Regions from separate parts of the Synechococcus sp. RC10A2 genome, predicted to be linked through region 1. Evidence: predicted binding sites of a transcription regulator. Region 1 holds the regulator's gene; the other holds the start of a gene.

What was found. Region 1 encodes NtcA, which controls nitrogen genes in cyanobacteria. Its sites were predicted from a motif close to GTANCNNNNGNTAC; they were not measured.
Region 2: the regulator NtcA is predicted to act here: its motif matches at 4,360-4,373, upstream of glnA (type I glutamate--ammonia ligase).

Annotation. Positions count from the first base shown of each region.
Region 1 covers NZ_JANSHP010000029.1:74,258-83,622, reverse strand. The annotation lists gene NW848_RS03370 (J domain-containing protein) at 1-329, opposite strand, end outside; gene NW848_RS03365 (tetratricopeptide repeat protein) at 523-1,224, opposite strand; gene NW848_RS03360 (HAD hydrolase family protein) at 1,217-2,125, opposite strand; gene upp (uracil phosphoribosyltransferase) at 2,432-3,115, opposite strand; gene NW848_RS03350 (hypothetical protein) at 3,445-4,332, shown strand; gene NW848_RS03345 (hypothetical protein) at 4,363-5,670, opposite strand; gene NW848_RS03340 (M61 family metallopeptidase) at 5,742-7,592, opposite strand; gene ntcA (global nitrogen regulator NtcA) at 7,859-8,533, shown strand; gene leuB (3-isopropylmalate dehydrogenase) at 8,649-9,365, opposite strand, start outside.
Region 2 covers NZ_JANSHP010000090.1:35,370-44,734, reverse strand. The annotation lists gene NW848_RS12375 (RNA-guided endonuclease InsQ/TnpB family protein) at 1-187, opposite strand, end outside; gene purL (phosphoribosylformylglycinamidine synthase subunit PurL) at 327-2,627, shown strand; gene trxB (thioredoxin-disulfide reductase) at 2,694-4,124, opposite strand; gene glnA (type I glutamate--ammonia ligase) at 4,497-5,921, shown strand; gene NW848_RS12355 (hypothetical protein) at 6,184-6,735, shown strand; gene NW848_RS12350 (SDR family oxidoreductase) at 6,802-7,530, shown strand; gene NW848_RS12345 (cation:proton antiporter) at 7,710-9,365, shown strand, end outside.

The DNA.
Region 1 (9,365 bases):
TTCTGTATCTTGTCAGGGTCAAACGGCCAAGTGCTGCCGTCTTGTGTGCTGTAGCTTGGTTTGGCTTTTAGACCTAGATCACGTTCGTTTCCTTTCGTTTGGGAAAGCCTCTGGGAATCGTAGGCTTTCCGCTTTACGGGATCACTCAGCACTGAATAGGCTTCTTGAAGGGACTTAAATTTTTCTTCGATGTACCGTCGGGCCTTTTCCGGTGTACCGGGAGGAAGCCGATCGGGATGATACTCTTTGGCAAGCCGCCTGTAGCTCTCTTTGATTTCTTCAGAGGTCGCGTCGGGCTTTACCTCCAGCTCGCTATAGAAATCTTTCATGAAGGGATCCCGCCTCTGCTGCCTTGCTAGCAGGATTCTACTGCTGCTCCTGCAAGCTTGAAAAGTGCTGTTTAATACCAGCCTTTTTTTATGCCCTAAGTGTCAAGCGCGCTGGGGAAAGCTCCACTCCCAGTAGCTCTCGGGGGGGGTTAGCTCTCCTTCCTAAGCTGTAGCTGTCTGGGCCCGGTTTGGACTAGTCCAACTCCCGCCGACGTAGCCGTTGCAAGGCCGAGAGAGGCTTCTCCTCTTCTGGCTGCTTTTTCGAGGCGGCTGCCCGTGGAGTGGTTGTCTTGTCCCTTTCGGGCTCGAGCGCAGGCTTGGCTGCTTCTGGCTCAGCGGCTGGAGGGCGAGGCGGGTTGCTGGCCTGCTGGTTGGGCAAGGGCACCGACTCCAGGGGGGCCAGCAGGGACTGGATGTGGCTGTAGGTTTCGGGATTGCTGCGGGCAGCATGGGCCAAGAGGGTAAGCTGCTCCTTGGCCGCTACCAGGTTCCCTAACTTAAGATCCACCAGAGCCAATTGGTAGCGTGCCTTAAAGCTAGTGGGATCCACTTCTACGGCACGTTGGAAGGCAGCTCGCGCCTCTGGGAGGTTGCCCTGGCGGGCGTAGATCAGGCCAAGGTTAAAAGGCACGTCGGGATCCCGCTCGCTGGGGAGAACTTTGGTTTTGTCTTCCAGCTCAAGGGCGGCCCGGTAGGCGTTGATGGCTAGGGTGTGAAAGCCCATCTGCAGGTAGCGGGCTGCATCTTCCTTGAGTTGGGCCACTGTCGGCTCCCCGGTGAGCAGATTCATAGGCGGCTGGGCAGAGGCAGGCAGTCCTAGCGCCAAACTCAGCAGGCATCCCACCACACGCAGGCCCAAGGGAGCAGTCCGTCCACCGGTTTGTTGCTTATTCATCCCCATGATCGGTTTCCTCCAGCCACCTCAACACCACTTCGTTCCACCCCTCAGGACCGGGGAGCCGGGCCAGTTGCCACTGGGTCTGAACCTCTGGCCCGCCGAGGCGAACGGCCTCCTTCCAGAGGCTATCCGCAATTGGGCTGGGAAGCACTACTTTCCGCTCCACCCACCGCAAAAAAGCCAAATCTGGGGGGGAGCAGCCGATGCCCAAGGCCCTGACAGGGCCCAAATGCCGCTGGTAGCAATCCAGGAGCAGCCGCACCGCCTGTTCTCCCGGTAGGGAACTGGGCTCTGAGGTTAAGGTTGTCCGCCTCCAGCCGGTCAAATACCACCGCGAGGGGTCGGAGAAGTGGAGCTGGTGCAGCCGTAACAAGTGCTGGGTGAGGGTGGCCTCTTGTTGGGCAAGGGCTTCTCGCAGCCTTGCTGGATCCCCGGAATAGCTGAAAATCTCGCTATATTCCCGCTTTTGCACCCGTTCTGCTTCCTCCAAAGGGATCCCAGTGGCGGCAGCTAGCTCCGAGGCTGTCCAATCCCCGAACCCGATGAGATCCAAGTGGTAATCTTGGCGCACCTGTTGCAAAATGTGGCGCAAGCAGGGGTAGGGCAATCCCAGGGCACACACGTAGTAGGGAGGGCGGTGTTGCCAGCGCTCGTCCAAAATGCCTGCGGGAAAGTAATGTTCGGGAACGTAAATAGCGGAGCCGTCCTCGCAGATGAAGGGATGCTCCAGGCGCAGTTGTCGACACAGATGTTCCAGTTGGGCGCGGGTACGCAGGCTGTAGAGCACTAAGGGAATGGAGCGGCGCTCCAAAGCCGCCAAAGCTTGTCGGGCAGCGCCATAGCTGTTGGACTGGGGATCTAAGAGGCTGCCATCCAAACTGCTGAGGACAAGTCGCATAAGCCCAGGAAAGGAAAAGGCGCTGGCAGCAGTCAATTAGCCAGATCAAACGGCCTCTAGCCCGAGGAGCGCAAGCCGGATCCCTGAGGCGGGCTTGGGGCTCAAGCGGCCAGCATTCCCATCATCCAACAGCCTTGACAGAAGTGAAGAGGTTTAATTCAACGTGCCCTTCTTGGCCACCTTCTGGAGGAGTGAAGCACCCAGAGCGGCATTGGGGCAATTGATGCCAAATGTTACACTCTGCTGCCGTGCCCAGCCGATACTAGCGGCAGAGCAAGCCTCTTGACTCGCGATTCCTTTGAGGGATCAGGTGCCGAAAGCGCGATCCCCAGCATCCCCCAGCCCGGGCAGGATAAACCCCCGGTCATTTAGCCGCTCGTCGATCATGGCGCAGAAAATTTGCACCATCGGGTAATGGGATCCCAGCCGCTGCAGCCCCGGCGGAGCAGCCAAGACGCTCACAATTCTCACTAAGCTGGGATCCGCTCCCCGTTTTTTCAGCTCGTCCAAGACCCAGAGCAAGGTGCCGCCAGTAGCCAACATCGGCTCAGGGATGAGAATGCGCATCTGCTCCGGGATCCGCTCCGGCAGGCGATTGAGGTAACAACTCACCTGCAGCGTCTTTTCGTCCCGCACCAGGCCCACATGAAAAATCCGTGCCTGGGGCAAGAGGGACTGACAGCCTTCCAGCAGGGCCAGCCCAGCCCGCAAAATAGGCACGATGGCCAGCGGCGTGTTGGGGGCGATAACTTCTGCTGCAGCAGGTTCCAGAGGAGTTTGCACCTGCACCGCCTGAGTTGGGATCCAATCCCGCATCGCCTCGTAGGTCAGCCAGCGGCCCAGCTCCGATAGAGCACTGCGAAACAAGGGCGTGGGGGTTTCCACGTCGCGAGCCACAGCTAACCAGTGCTTAATGAGCGGGTGAGAGGGGACATAGACTCGAAGCTGCTGACTTGCCACAGAAGGATGCCTCAATCTGGGCGGTAGCATAGCGGGTTGCTTTGGCAGAAAGCAAGCACTTCCCTCGAGGTAATGGGTACCCCTTCAGAATTGGTTGACCTGCCCCCTGCCTTAAAGGGTAGGGATTCCTAGTTTTGGGTTCTACGAGCGCACTTAGCTAGCCAGTGGCTAGTCCCTAATTCACCATGCCGGCAGTGAGGCATCTCTCCCCAAGCGTAGGCGCTCCGCGCTGCTGAAGCGAACGCCCGATTGGTTCAGGATGCGTTGCCATGCTTTGCCGTTACAGCACAGGGCAAAGCTGGAGCTGGGTCTGCAGATCCGGTAGATCTGGATCACGAGATTTTTTCTGAGGATCGCCCATGTCTGCCGTCCGGTTTCAGCCGTTGCGGGTGGCCTTCACCTGTGCGGATCCCAGCCAAGCGCAAATGCCTGTTGCCGAGTTGCTGGCGGCTCTGCCGGCCTCGCCGCTTCTAGCCTACACCGACCCAGAAGCAGCGGACTTGCGGGTAGAGATGCTGCCAGATGCCATCTACCACTTCTACCGACGGGAGGAAGAGGTGGCGCTGGCAGCCTTTCGGATCCCGGTAAAAAAGCCACAGGCTCTGCCCCGCAAGCTGGTGCGGCTGCTGGAACATGTGGCCGCCTTCGACAACCTCCTCAACCTGCAACCTGCCAGCGATGCTCTGAGCAGTGTTCTGGAAGTAGAGTTTCTGCAACTGGAAACGCCGGCCAGTGGCTCTAGCCCTGCTGAAGTTAGCCCTTTGCCGCGGGATCCCCAAGGCCAGGTGCAAATTCAAGCAGGCCGCAACCTCGCCATCGCCCTGCGCAACAGGGCCCTTACGCCGGTGCACGTCTATGTAACAGTCTTTGACGAACGGCAGTGCAGCGTCGGTTTAGTCTATCCCTACCAGCCGGACTCTCCTGCCCGCCTGCGCCCCAGCGAAAGCGTATTAGTTGGCTCTGGCCCTCGCTATCTGCTCCAGATGCAACTGCCCGAAGACACAGAAACGGCGGTGGATCGCTTCAAAATCTGGGTCACCAGTACCGGCATGCAGCCGGGCATTATGGCAATGCCCCCTCTAGGACAAAGGCTGGAGCCCCCCTCTGACGATCCCTATGGCTCCGGATCCCGTCTGGATAGAGAAGTCAGGCTGGCCATTCTGGGCAAAGCAGGCAGCACTCCCATGCCGGCTTTTGCCGAGGATCCCTGGTGGTGTATGGAGCAAGCCGTCAAGATTGTGGCCTGAGCCGATGCTCTTGGGGACTTTTTCAGACTTTCAGAGATGGCTTTTCAGGATCCCATCAAAGGTAGACTCAACCTCATCGACGCCAATCACTGACAGGTGATAGAGGGAAGATAGACTACTTCTTGTATCTTGACTAACATCAGTTAAAACTATGAAAGCTTGGCTTCCCTGAAGACCGAGTTCATGAGCGATTCCGGAGTATTTTTGTATTTTATCTTGGTACCCACCTGTCTTCGATTCCACCCAGTAGAATTTATCATTGATATGGAAGAAAAGATCCATCTCAAAATCGGCTCCATCCGATAAAGTAACTTGGGCATTCGCGACGTAAGAGAAACTGATCTTTTTGGTGTGAGCCTCAACAAGGCGGATCAGCGTGCCCCTAACATATCTTTCCAGCCAGTTCCCTGCCAGAAAATTCAGCGCCTGACGCGACCTACTGGGTCTCGCTACCAAAAGGCATCTGGGCGCCTTAGAGTATCTGTACTCTTCCAAAAATGCGATGTCGTGTAACTCCTTAGCAACTTGGCAAGTTGAACTGACTACTTGTGGAGGTTCGTCTCTAAGGTTTAGGTAGAAAGAACTGCCGCTCTTCATGTTTGATTTAACCATTCCATAAAATCTCTTGATAAAAGAGTATCGGCTGCCCATAAAGGCGGCTATTTGATCTAGCTTTTCCTCTTTTTCTTCCGCAGCTATGCTTTTTATCTTTATGTTTTTTGAGTTTAAGAACGACTCTATCTTTGATATATCAACGATAGCTGTCCCATCCTTGTCTCTTAGTACTTCGTCTGGTGTCTCAGGATCTGGTGCTTTACCAATGACCTGAGTAACCTGCTCATTCTGGGAGTCCTGATTTGCAGTTGGGCATATCTCGGATCCATGAGAACTTTGAATAGTAACCCGTAGTTGCCGATAAATATCTTTGGCCTCTTCCACTAGATTTTCCAGAATGGCTAGCTGATTGTTCAGTTGCTGGCCATGTTCGGCCAACTTTACAGATATAGCTTGTAGAAAGTCTCTGCCCCAGTCCTGTAGCAAGCTTTGCTGGCTGTCAGCAAGGCGAAATTTAAACTCTTCAAGGGTAGCTTGGACGGCCTGTAACTTTTCCTGTAACTTTTGAGAAATCTTGTCTACCAATCCTTCGCTCAACTTGATGAGTGCTTTGTCCGGGTTGTTGAGTTCTTGGCTGCGTTGGCTTAGCTGCGAAGATATATCTCTGATAATCTCTCGTTTCCAGATTTCCAGTTTAGGACTGGCCCCATACTGGCGAGCAACGTAAATGCCTACCGAGAAACCAACAGCTGCCCCAATCAATAAAACCAAAACTAAGTCCATCAGATACTCCTGTCCTCTGCTGCTGTTACTTTTCTTTCCAGTTAACTGGATTACCTGCTTGCCTCAACATTCTAGGAGGAGATAGGTGAATTTTCAAGCAGATGGGGACCTGCCTCTGACCGAAGCTGGGCGCCGACAAGGGATCCCAGCCAGCCTTGCTGAAGGGCTTCTTGAGCAGGAGTCAGTTCAGGCAACACCTCCAACGTGTAGACATCGGGCCGAGGGGGATCCAACGGGATCCAGAAATGTTTCAACTGATCGGCTTGAAAAACGCTCAAACAAATGATCTGGTGGGGCTGATAGGCCGTCAAGCGTTCTGGCAAGTTGGCAGCGCTTACCCGGAAGCCATCCAAGGCCACCAACTCATCGCCAGCCCAGATGCCGGCTTTTTGAGCGGGGGATCCCATCTCGACGGCGCTGATGCGATTGCCTTCGCCGTTGAAGTTGAGGCCCAGGTAGGGGGGAGGGTTGGGTCGGCTGAAGTGAACCTTGAGGGTGAGGCCAAAGGGGTGGAGGTAGGCGTTGTAGTCTAGCTCTTCCGTGCCGTCCACATAGGCGGCGAAAAAGGGGCTGAGATCGGCGCCGGCTGCCCGCTCAAACGCCTCTTGCAAGTCTTGGTTGCTGTAGCCTTTCTCTGTCCGACCAAAGCGCTGCCACAGATCCCGCAGGGCCGTGTCCAGGGATCCCTGCCCCCCTGAGAGGTGGCGAATGTGCAGATCTAGCAGCCAGCAGACCAAAGCGCCCTTTAGGTAATAGGAAACCTGGCTGTTGAGGCTATTTTCGTGGGGACGGTAGAGCTTGATCCAGGCGTCGAAACTGGATTCTCGCAGCGATTGTACGGCTCGACCTGGAGTGCGCTGCAGCCGGCCAATTTGCTCGGCCAGGATCTTTAAAAAATCTTCGGCGCTGAGGATCCCTGCCCGCAGCAAGATGACATTTTCGTAGTAGCTGGTTGCCCCCTCGCAAAACCACAGACAGTCCACGTAGTTTTCTTGGTTGTAGTTAATTTTCTCCAAAGCCAGAGGGCGCAGCCGCTTGACGTTCCAAGCATGGAAAAGCTCATGGGCCAGCAGCGCCAAAAAGCGGCGGTAGGAGTGGGGCTGATGCAGCTCCAGTCCAGAATAATTGAGGGTGGCACTGTACTTGTGCTCCAGGCCGCCAAATCCCCCGGCTGACAAATGCACAATAAACCAGTAGCGGTCGTAGGGCAGCTCGCCAAAAAACGCCGCCGTGGCCCGGACAATTTTCTCGGCATCGGCCACCGCTTGCTCCAAATTTAGGGTGCCCGCTCCCCAGACCACGAAGTAGTGAGGGATCCCTTCCACCGCAAACGACCGCAACTGGTGCAGGCCCACCTCCACCGGGCTATCCACCAGCTCGTCGTAGTCTGCCGCCACAAAAGACTGGCCGGAAGCAGCATCCTCAGAAGAAGACCTCAAAGGTCGCAAACTGGTGGCGACGTGCCAGTCGGGTTTGGGAGGGATTATCGTCAAGGTGTAGGGCTCCCGCTCGCGACCGGGCACGTAGAGAAAGAGCGCCGCCCCGTTGAAGTAGGCGTGGGTGAGATCCAAATGGTTGGTGCGCACCGTCAGCTCGTAGGCGTAGACCCGATAGCGGATCGCGACAGCCGAACAGCGGGGCGGCTCGATCTCCCAAGTGTGCTTATCTACCTTCCGCCAGGCCAAAGGGATCCCTTGCTCCGTTGCTGCCTGAAACTCTTGCACATGGCGGGCATATTCCCGCACCAGGTAGGATCCCGGCGTCCACACCGGCAGCCGCAGTTGCAGAGGTACTTCTGGATCCACCTCTTGGATCTGTAGTTCCACCTCCAAAAGGTGATTGGCCGGCTCCGGCATCCGCACCGTGAAATGCTGACGGCTTAGCTGAGAAGGGGCGGCAACCCCACCCTGCGCGATCCCCATATAACTTTCCTCGCACCTCCCGCCTGCACCGTCCCAAAACAGTGCGCTAGAGGCATATCTTGGACAGGAGACAAGACTTCAAAGATGTAGCTCCTGCTACAAAGATATCCAAGCAGAGTCTTTTAGCTTAGGATAATCTTGCCGCCGAGGTCATTTTTGAGTCAAGGGTGGCTTGGGTCAATAGCGGGCAGCTCAACCCCGGCACTCCTGGCTGATCTTGTTGGGTTGATTCTAAGGGATAAACTGACCTTAAAAGGTTGAAGAATATGGCAGTGGCCATTGCAGAAAAATCTCTGGTTGCAGCCTTCAAACAGTTGGGAGGGCCTCACCATCCTCCGGTTATCGAAACGTTTGAGCGCGGTAAGACCATCTTCTTTCCTGGGGATCCGGCGGAGCGGGTTTACTTTTTGGTGAAAGGAGCTGTCAAGCTCTCGCGGGTCTACGAAATGGGGGAAGAAATTACCGTCGCTCTCCTGCGGGAAAACAGCATCTTTGGGGTGCTCTCCTTCATCACGGGGCAGCGCTCCGACCGCTTCTATCACGCGGTGGCCTTTACCCGCGTCCAGCTGCTCTCTCTGCCCATCGAACAGGTGGAAAAATCCTTGCGGGAGAACGCTGAGCTCTCCATGTTGCTCCTCAGGAGCCTGTCTTCCCGCATCTTGCAGACGGAGATGATGATCGAGACGCTGGCCCACCGCGACATGGGATCCCGTCTGGTCAGCTTTCTACTGATCCTCTGCCGCGACTTCGGGGTGCCCGGCCCCAATGGAGTCACCATCGATCTCAAGCTATCCCACCAGGCCATTGCGGAAGCGATCGGCTCCACTCGCGTCACCATCACTCGTCTGTTGGGGGAGCTGCGCAAGAAGAACTACATTTCCATCCACAAGAAAAAGATCACCGTCCACGACCCAATGCAGCTTGGCCATCGCTTTGCCTAGGGGGAGAAGCTGCCCCTAGGGCCGTTTCCAGGAATTTACCAGTCGGGACAATCCCTCCCTCTGGGAGAGGAGTAGCCGTGCCACCAGGGCAGGGCAGCGACGAGGGAACCTCCCCTCAACCACCAGGGGCTGAGAGCGATCCTTGGGGGGAGGCTTGCTGCTGGGCCAGAGCAGCCAAGATCTTTTCCCCCATTTCCCGACAGCCGACGAGGGTCATCCCCTCAGAGTAGATGTCGGCAGTGCGGTAGCCCTGGGCCAAAACCGCCTCGACGGCCTGTTCGATGCGGTCGGCAGCCTGGGGCTGATCCAAGGAGTAGCGCAGCAGCATTGCCCCGGAGAGCACCTGGGCAATGGGGTTGGCCTTGTCTTGTCCGGCAATATCCGGGGCTGACCCGTGTACGGGTTCGTACACCCCAGGGCCAGAGGATCCCAAAGAGGCAGAGGGCAACATGCCGATGGACCCGGTCAGCATCGCCGCCTCGTCGGAGAGGATATCCCCGAAGAGGTTCTCCGTGAGAATGACGTCAAACTGCTTGGGCCAGCGCACCAACTGCATGGCAGCATTATCGACGTACAGGTGGGACAGCTCCACGTCGGGGTACTCAGCCGCAATGGCGGTAACCCGCTCCCGCCACAGTTGTGACACTTCCAGGACATTGGCTTTATCCACCGAGCAGAGCTTGCGCCGGCGTTTGCGGGCCAGTTCAAAAGCCACACGGGCAATGCGATCCACCTCCGCCTCGCTGTAGGCCATGGTGTTCACACCCCGCCGGGATCCCTTGGCATCTGTGAAGATCCCTTTGGGTTGGCCGAAGTAGATGCCGCCGGTGAG
Region 2 (9,365 bases), on a different contig from region 1:
CCTTCAACTCAGGCAGATGACAGACCGTTAAGGAGCAAGCATGGATACCGCAGCGATTTTGCTCCCACCAGCGGAAGCGCTCCGCCAAGCGATAGTTGTACTGTTTACGCAACAACTCCAGCCACTCACCCATTAGGGCGACTTGGCTAGAAGTAGGGCGCAAGCGGTACTGGTAGGCAATTCGCACATGAGATTACGATATCTGTTCATGAGTGTCTTCGCCATTCATCCCGACCCTGACCGGCCCCCCAGTCCCCCCGTGTACGGGGGGATATAGGGGGGTACAGGGCAGGCCTTCCTGGCGAATTAGGTAAACCTTGAACGCTATGACCTCCGCTTCTGCCCCGCCAGACCTGAAAGCCCACGGCCTTTCCCCAGAGGAATACCGCCAGATCCAGCAGCAACTGGGCCGGGATCCCAACCCCACCGAGCTGGCCATGTTTGGGGTGATGTGGTCGGAGCACTGCTGCTACAAGAACTCCCGCCCTCTGCTAAAGCACTTTCCCACCACGGGCGAGCGGGTGGTGGTGGGGCCGGGGGAAAATGCCGGCGTGGTGGATCTGGGGGATGGGGACTGGCTGGCCTTTAAGATCGAGTCCCACAACCATCCTTCCGCCGTGGAACCCTTCCAGGGGGCGGCCACCGGGGTGGGGGGCATCCTGCGGGATATCTTTACCCTGGGCGCCCGCCCCATTGCGCTCTTGAACTCCCTGCGCTTTGGGCCGCTGACGGATCCCCGCAACCGCCGCTTGATGGCCAGAGTGGTGGAGGGGATCGCCCACTACGGCAACTGCGTGGGGGTGCCCACGGTGGGGGGCGAAGTGGCCGTGGATCCCTGCTACAGCGGCAACCCCCTAGTCAACGTCATGGCTTTGGGGCTTTTGGAGACGCCAGCGGTGGTGAAGTCGGCAGCGCGGGGAGTGGGCAACCCGATCTTGTACGTCGGCGCCACCACCGGGCGGGACGGGATCCGCGGGGCCAGCTTTGCCAGCGCCGAGCTCAAGGAGGACGCGCAGCAGGATCGGCCGGCGGTGCAGGTGGGGGATCCCTTTCTGGGCAAATGTCTCATCGAGGCCTGCCTGGAGGCCTTTGCCACGGGAGCGGTGGTGGCGGCCCAGGACATGGGGGCAGCCGGGATCACCTGCTCCACCGCAGAGATGGCCGCCAAAGGAGGGGTGGGGATCCGCTTTGACCTCGACCGCGTGCCGGCGCGGGAAAGCGGCATGGCGGCTTGGGAATACTTGCTCTCGGAGTCCCAGGAGCGGATGCTGCTGGTGGTGCAAAAAGGCCGCGAGGCGGAGGTAATGGAGATCTTCCATCGCTGGGGCCTGCAGGCCAGCGTGGCCGGAGAAGTCATTGCCGAGCCGCTGGTGGAGATCTGGCACCAGGGATCCTGCGTGGTGAGGGTGCCGGCGCGGGCCTTGGCGGAGGATACTCCTGTTTACGTCCGCCCCCTGTTGCCAGAGCCGCCGGAGTATGTGCAAGCGGCATGGCAATGGGATCCCGCCACTCTACCCCCCTGCGATCGCGAAGGGATTCACCTAGGTCAGGCAACGCTGGCCTGGCAAGAGGTGCTGCTGCAGCTTTTGGCCCGCCCCACCCTGGCCAGCAAAGCCTGGATCTATCGCCAGTACGACCACCAGGTGCAAAACAACACCGTCCTTTGGCCGGGACAGGGAGATGCGGCAGTCATCCGCATCCGCCCCCAGAAATTTGGCGTAGGCGAAGTGCCACCCCTGCAGGCTTCCCGCAAGGCGATTGCCGCCACCGTAGACGGCAATGGTCGCTGGGTGTACCTGGATCCCTATGAGGGGGCCAAAGCTGCGGTGGCCGAAGCCGCCCGCAACCTCTCCTGCGTGGGGGCGGATCCCTTGGCCGTAACCGACAACCTTAACTTCGGCAACCCGGAAAATCCGGTGGTGTACTGGCAGTTGGCCCTGGCCTGTCGGGGGATTGGGGATGCCTGCCGCACCCTGGGCACGCCGGTAACCGGGGGGAACGTCTCCCTCTACAACGAGAAGGGATCCCAGGCCATCTACCCCACTCCTGTCATCGGCATGGTGGGTCTCATTCCGGACTTGAAATGCATCTGTGGCCAGGGGTGGCAGCAAGAAGGGGATCTCGTCTACCTCTTGGGATCCCAGGCCGTCACCAGCCTGGGCGGCAGCGAGTATTTGGCGGCAATCTACAACAAGGTCACGGGTCGTCCTGCCCCCGTGGATCTGGAGCTGGAAAAGCGCGTGCAAGGGGCCTGCCGCCACGGCATCCGCCAGGGGTGGGTGCGCTCCGCCCACGACTGCAGCGAGGGAGGGCTGGCGGTGGCCTTGGCAGAAGCCTGCCTGAGTGGGGGCCGCGGCGCCAGCGTCTCCCTAGCTCCTGGATCCCTGCGCTGGGATCAGGCCCTCTTTGGCGAGGGATCCAGCCGCATCCTCGTTTCCGTCGATCCAGCCCAGCGCTCCCCTTGGGAAGCCTACCTAGAGTCGCAGCTTCCCGGCCAGTGGCAGCTTCTAGGAGAGGTGGGCGGGCCAGCGGATCCCTTGGTGGTGACTACTGCAGAAGGGGATCCCCTGTTGTCAGTCTCTTTGGCCGCCCTGCAGGGTGCCTACTACAGCGCCTTTGCCGACTAGCCGCCTAGCTCCCCTCTCCCTCAGGGAGAGGGGCTGGGAGAGGGGCCGGGGGTGAGGGGGACTACCTCAAGCTGATTTTGCCTCAGACAAATTGGCCTGGATCACCTCCCGGTAGTGGGACTTGGGCTTGACACCCACCACCTGAGCCACCAGCTCCTTGTTTTTGAAAAACTGCACCGTCGGCGTGCAGGTGACCCCCCCTGCCTCGGCGATCTCCGGGTCTTTCTCGATGTCGATCTCCACCACATGCAGCTTGTCGGCAAACTCTTCGATGACCTTGTTCAAGATCAGCTTGAGGGCATGACAAGGGGCACAGGTGGGGGCGGTGTACTTGACCATCAGCAGGCGATCGCTTTCGTGGTAGAGCCGCCGCAGGGCATAGCTCCCCTCGTGGCAGGTCTGGCTGAAGTCGAGGTCATCTTGCACCTCCTGCTCAAAACTGGCCTCCTCAACAGCCGAGTCTCCCTCCGGCTCTACCTCGACAGCAGAGGCAGAAGCGGGCTCAAGATGGCTTTGAGGGACGACGTGATACTCCTGTGCCAGGCCGTGTTCGGAGAGCCAGCGCTCCGCCAGCATGGCCGCCATACAGCCGGTGCCGGCAGCGGTGATGGCCTGGCGAAACTCGTGATCCTGCACATCCCCGGCGGCAAACACGCCCTCTACACTGGTGGCTACAGATCCTGGGCGGGTGACAATGTAGCCCACTTCATCCAGTTCCAGTTGCCCTTTGAACAAGTCGGTGTTGGGCTTGTGGCCGATGGCGTAGAACAGGCCGCCCACTGCCATCTCCCGGATCTCGCCCGTCTGGTTGTTGCGCACCTTCACCCCCGTCAGGCGCAGGCCGTCGCCCAGAACCTCCACCGCCTCCGTGTGCCAGTGGACGGTAATCTTGGGGTGGTTGAGCACCCGGTCTTGCATGGCCTTGCTGGCCCGCATCTTGCCACTGCGCACCAGCATGTGGATATGGGATCCAAACTTGGTCAGGTAGGTGGCCTCCTCACAGGCGGTATCGCCGCCGCCAATGACCACCAGCTCCACCCCCCTAAACATGGGCATGGCCCCATCGCAGACGGCGCAGGCCGACATGCCCCGGTTCCAGTAGATCTCCTCTCCGGGCAAGTGCAGGCGCTTGGCCGTGGCCCCGGTGGCAATAATCAGGCTGTGGGTGCGCACTTCCCGTTCGTCAGAGCGAACCACAAAAGGCCGCTGGCTCAGATCCACAAAGGTGACGTCCTCGGGGTAAAGCTCTGCCCCCCACCGCTGCGCCTGGGCACGCATGTTTTTCATCAGTTGGGGGCCACTGATGCCCTCGGGAAAACCCGGAAAGTTCTCCACCTCGGTGGTGGTCATCAACTGCCCGCCCGGGATCCCGCCCACCTGAAACCCCTCAAACACAACCGGCTTCAGGTTGGCACGCCCGGCATAAATGGCCGCCGTAAACCCAGCAGGGCCAGAACCAATAATCACCACGTTCTCAACCCGACTTTGCTCTGTCATCCGATGTCGCTCCTTGCTGTTGCTGAAAACTAAACCAAACTCATAACGACTACGTTTTAGCCTAACACGAGCTGGTACCCTCGGCGAGGCTGGAGCTTGTTAGTCCCATTTTCGCTTTCCTCTAGCTAGGGGGACAGGGTTTTGTCTCTGTCTGGAGGACAACAGGGCAGAAACGCCTGGCTGAGAGGCGCGATGGCCAACCTCTGGAGCAGAAGGCCAAAGCCAGGGCAATTTCGTATCAGAAACTACAAAATGCTGAGATCGGCCTTTCTAGGATGGGTGAGCGCTTTTGGCCCATTCAAGTCGAAGCGTGGGGATCCCGTCTACCTTTGATTACCCCAGTCTCAACCGCAACCCAATCAGGAGAGAGTAATGGCATCCACGCCCCAAGATGTGCTTCAGATGATCCAGGACAACGATGTCCAGATGGTGGATCTCAAGTTTGTGGACATCTTCGGCACCTGGCAGCATGTCTCCTTCCACTCTTCAATGCTGACGGAGCAAGTTTTTAGCGAAGGGCTGCCCTTTGATGGCTCCAGCATCCGGGGTTGGAAAGCGATCAACGAGTCAGACATGTACATGGTGCCAGACCCCAAAACGGCCTGGATCGACCCCTTTTTCCAAGTGCCCACCCTCAGCCTCATCTGTAGCATCATTGAACCCCGCACCGGCCAGCCCTACAGCCGTTGTCCTCGGAGCCTGGCCATGCGGGCTGTGGCTTACCTGCAATCGACAGGCATTGCCGATACGGCTTACTTTGGGCCCGAGGCGGAGTTTTTCATCTTTGAAGATGTACGGTTTGACCAAACTCAGAACGCCGGCTACTACTTCGTCGATTCCATTGAGGGCCGCTGGAACTCAGGCCGGGAGGAGAAAGGGGGCAACCTCGGTTACAAGCCGCGCTACAAAGAAGGCTATTTCCCCGTCCCGCCTACCGATGCTCATCAAGACCTCCGCACCGAGATGCTGCTGACGATGGCCAAGTTGGGGGTGCCTATCGAGAAGCACCACCACGAGGTGGCTACCGGCGGGCAAGGGGAGCTGGGCTACCGCTTTGCCGATCTGATCACGGCTGCCGACTACATGATGATTTACAAGTACGTGATCCGGAACGTGGCTCGCAAGCACGGCAAGACGGTGACGTTCATGCCCAAGCCCCTCTTCAATGACAACGGCAGCGGCATGCACACGCACCAGTCCCTCTGGAAAGACGGTCAGCCCCTGTTCTACCAAGAGGGCAACTATGCCGATCTCAGCGAAACGGCTCTCTACTACATCGGCGGCCTGCTCAAGCACGCCCCGGCCATCCTGGCCTTCACCAATCCCACCACCAACTCCTACAAGCGCTTGGTGCCCGGGTTTGAGGCGCCGGTAAACCTGGCCTACTCGCAGGGCAACCGCTCGGCTTCCATTCGCATTCCGGTCACGGGCAAAAATCCCAAGGCCAAGCGGCTGGAGTTTCGCTGCCCCGATGCCACCTGCAACCCTTACCTTGCCTTCTCGGCTATGCTGATGGCTGGCTTGGACGGGATCAAGAACAAGATCCACCCCGGCGAGCCTCTCGACAAAGACATCTACGATCTAGAGCCAGACGAGCTGGCCAAGATCCCCTCCACGCCCGGATCCCTGCTGGATGCTCTGGAAAACCTGCAGAAGGATCACGCTTTCTTGTTGGAGGGAGGTGTCTTTACCGAAGATCTCATCGAGGCCTACATCGAGTACAAAATTGACAACGAGATCAACCCCATTAATCTGCGGCCTCACCCCTACGAGTTTGCCCTCTATTTCGACGCCTAATCGAGGTTTTCATCTAAAGCATTAGTTCTCGACCAAGGCTTTTGAACGGGATCCCTTCTTGCTGGAGGGATCCCTTTTTTGTGCCTGCTATGGTACTCTGGATGGGGGTGCTGAGTTTACAAACTCAGGGGGGGTTTGGATGGGATCGCTTATTATTTGGGTCCTTATTCTCTTAGGCCTTCTGGCGCTTGTCGTCTATCTAGGTGACTATCTAGAGAAGAAGCGTCGGGAAGCTTTGGAGCAGGTGGCCAGGAGCCTGGGCATGTCGTCTTCAGCAGAGCTACCCGAAGGGATCCGCTCCCGCTTGCTTCAGGCTGGCTTTGAGCTATTCCAACGAAGCGGCGCTCGTTTCTACAACTCGATGTTCAAACGACTGAACGATGGAACCGAAATCGCCATCTTTGACTACAGCTGGAAGGCTTCCAGAAGAAGAAGAAGAGAGAGAGGGTATTACTTTTCTGTTTTCTGGGCCTATTGCGAAGACCTACGGCTACCTCATTTTCGGCTGCACCCAGAAGTTCCCTTGTTCCACGACGTTGCTAAAGCTTTTGGCATGCAGGATATCAATTTCGAGAACCATCCCGACTTTTCTCGCCGCTACCTTTTGCGCGGAGAAGATGAGGCTAAGATTCGCCTGCGCTTCCACCCCAGTTTCCTCAACTTCTTGGAGCAGCATCCTCCTTGTTGCGCTGAGGGATCCGGGCCGCAGCTTATTGTTTGGCGGGACGACCAACAGGTGAGTCCAGAAAAAATGGCAGACTGGCTGCGCTTCGGGGAAGAATGGGTGCAACGACTGCGGCTGCGTCGCGTTTAACTCTCTGGATCGTCCCTCAAGGCCACTCCCTGGGTATGATGAGAGGAAGAGTTTAAAAAACGTAACGTGTCTTCCTCATTGTCCCAGGCGGTTGTTCTCATTACAGGGGCCACAGGGGGCATTGGCAGCGCCCTTGTGCCTCTCCTGGCCCAGGCCGGAGCCCATCTGGTGCTGGCGGCGCGGCGAGAGGATCCCTTGCGCACGCTGGCGGAGAAAGCGATGTCCCTGGGGGCTGCCTCCGGGCTGGGGATCCCTGCCGATGTGACGGATTACGCTCAGGCGGAGGCCCTGGTCAACCAGACCCTCCAAAGGCACGGGCGGATCGACGTGGTGATCAACTTGGCCGGAGCCGGGATCCTCAAGCCTGCCCAGCACATTACCCCTGTTGAGCTGGAGCGGATGCTGGCGGTCAACCTCAAGGGCAGCTTCTACACCAGCCAACTGGCGGCCAACGCCATGCGGGAGCAAAAATCCGGCCACATCCTCAACTTCCCCGGCATTCTGGGCCGCCACCCCATGGCCATGGCCTCTGCCTACTGTGCTGCCAAGTTTGGCGTGGTCGGTTTTACCAAGTGCATGGCTGACGAGCTGAAGCGCTTTGGGGTACGCTTTACTCTGTTTTACTTTGGCGGCATCGACTCCCCCTTCTGGGATCCCATCAGCCTCAAGGTGCAGCGGGACAAAATGCTCAGCCCTGCCACGGCTGCCGAGGCGATTCGCTTTGTCCTGACGATGCCTGCCAATGCCGTGCCCAACGAGGTGGTGTTGCAGCCGGAAAGCCACCAGTTTCTCTAAGGCTTGCCGAGTTCTGGAAGAAATCCCTGCTGCAGGATCCAGAGCTGGCACAAGTCGGTATTGCCAGCGGGAACTTCCCCAGGCAAGAGAGGGTGGGTTGGGGCTGGCCAGATCTCCTTGCGGCCCTTTGGGCAGATTGCCTCCATAATCAGGAAGACGTCCAGCCGGGGGCCTAGCCGATGGAGGCCATACGCTCACTTGTGCAAGAGGAGCCCATCCTCTCCTTTGCTCTGTTGCTGGGGGTGATCCTGGTGGTGCCGCCGCTATTTGAGCGGCTGCGCCTGCCGGGGTTGGTGGGCCTTTTGGTGGCGGGGATCGCCCTGGGTCCTCAGGGACTGAACCTGTTGACTTCAGAGCTGCCGACGGTGCAGTTGCTCTCGGAGATCGGCGTGGTCTATTTGCTGTTTGTGGCCGGGCTGGAGATCGACCTGGAGCAATTTCGGCAGACCCGCAACCGCTCTGCCACCTTTGGCTTGTTGACCTTTGCCATTCCCCTAACCGTGGGCACCGCCATTGGGCGGCTGTTTGGCTTTGGCTGGAACGCGGCCATCCTGCTGGGATCCCTGTTTGCCTCCCACACCCCCCTGGGCTACCCCATCGTCAGCCGCTACGGTTTGGTGAAAAACGAGGCGGTGCTGGTCACCATCGGCGGCACCATCTTCACCGACATTGCCGCGCTGCTGGTCTTGGCGGTCTGTGTCGGCATCCACGGCGGCGAGTTTTCCCTCTGGAGCTTGGTGCGGCTGCTGGGATCCCTGCTGCTGTATGCGGCTGCTGTGCTGTTTGGGGTGGACTGGCTGGGGCAGCGGTTTTTTCGGGTCACCGGCAGCGAAGAGGGCAACCAATTTTTGTTTGTGCTGCTGGCTCTGTTTGTGGCGGCTCTGGGGGCGCAGTGGATTGGGGTAGAGAAGATCATCGGCGCCTTTCTGGCGGGGCTGGCCGTGAACGATGTGCTGCGGGAGGGCTCTGTCAAAGAAAAGATCGTCTTTGTCGGCAGCATCTTGTTCATCCCCGTCTTCTTTGTGGATATAGGGCTGTTGCTTGATCTACGCGCTTTTTTGCAGACCCTTAGCTCCCTTTGGCTGCTGTTGAGTATCCTGCTGGGGCTGGGCCTCAGCAAGTACGCTGCTGCCCAACTCTGTCAGTGGCTCTACCGCTACACCCCGACCCAAAAGCTGATGATGTGGTCGCTCTCCTTGCCCCAGGTGGCGGCTACCTTGGCGGCAACCCTGGTGGGGTACCGCGTGGGGTTGCTCAATGCAGACGTGCTCAACAGCGTGGTGGTGTTGATGTTGGTAACGGCCACCCTGGGCCCAATTTTGACCAGTCGGGCGGCCACGCAAATGGCTATGGAGGAGGAACAGAGTCGGTTCCCATCTCCACCAGGAGTCGCTCCCGCCTCCGCAGCGCCGCCTCCCCAGCCCTACGTGGTCGTGGTGCCGCTGGCCAATCCCGAAACCGAGGAAAACCTGCTGGAGATGGCCTGCCTCCTGGCCAAGCAGGAGGGCGGGCGGGTGGTTCCCCTCTCGGTGGCGACCGGCCACCTGCACATGGACTCTCCCTTGCTGCAAACTTCCCTGGAGCACGGAGACCACCTCCTCAAGCGGGCGACGGAGTTTTGTCGGCCCTTTGGGGTGGAGGTCACCCCTCTCTGCCGCATCGACAGCCACGTGGCCCAGGGGATCAGCCACGCCAGCCGTGAGCAGAACGCCAGCCTCATCGTCATGGGCTGGAGCGATCCCACCCGCTTACAGGCCCGCCTCTTTGGCAGCGTCATCAACAGCGTCCTCTGGGCTGCCCATTGCCCAGTTGCCGTAGCACGCCTGCTCCATCCC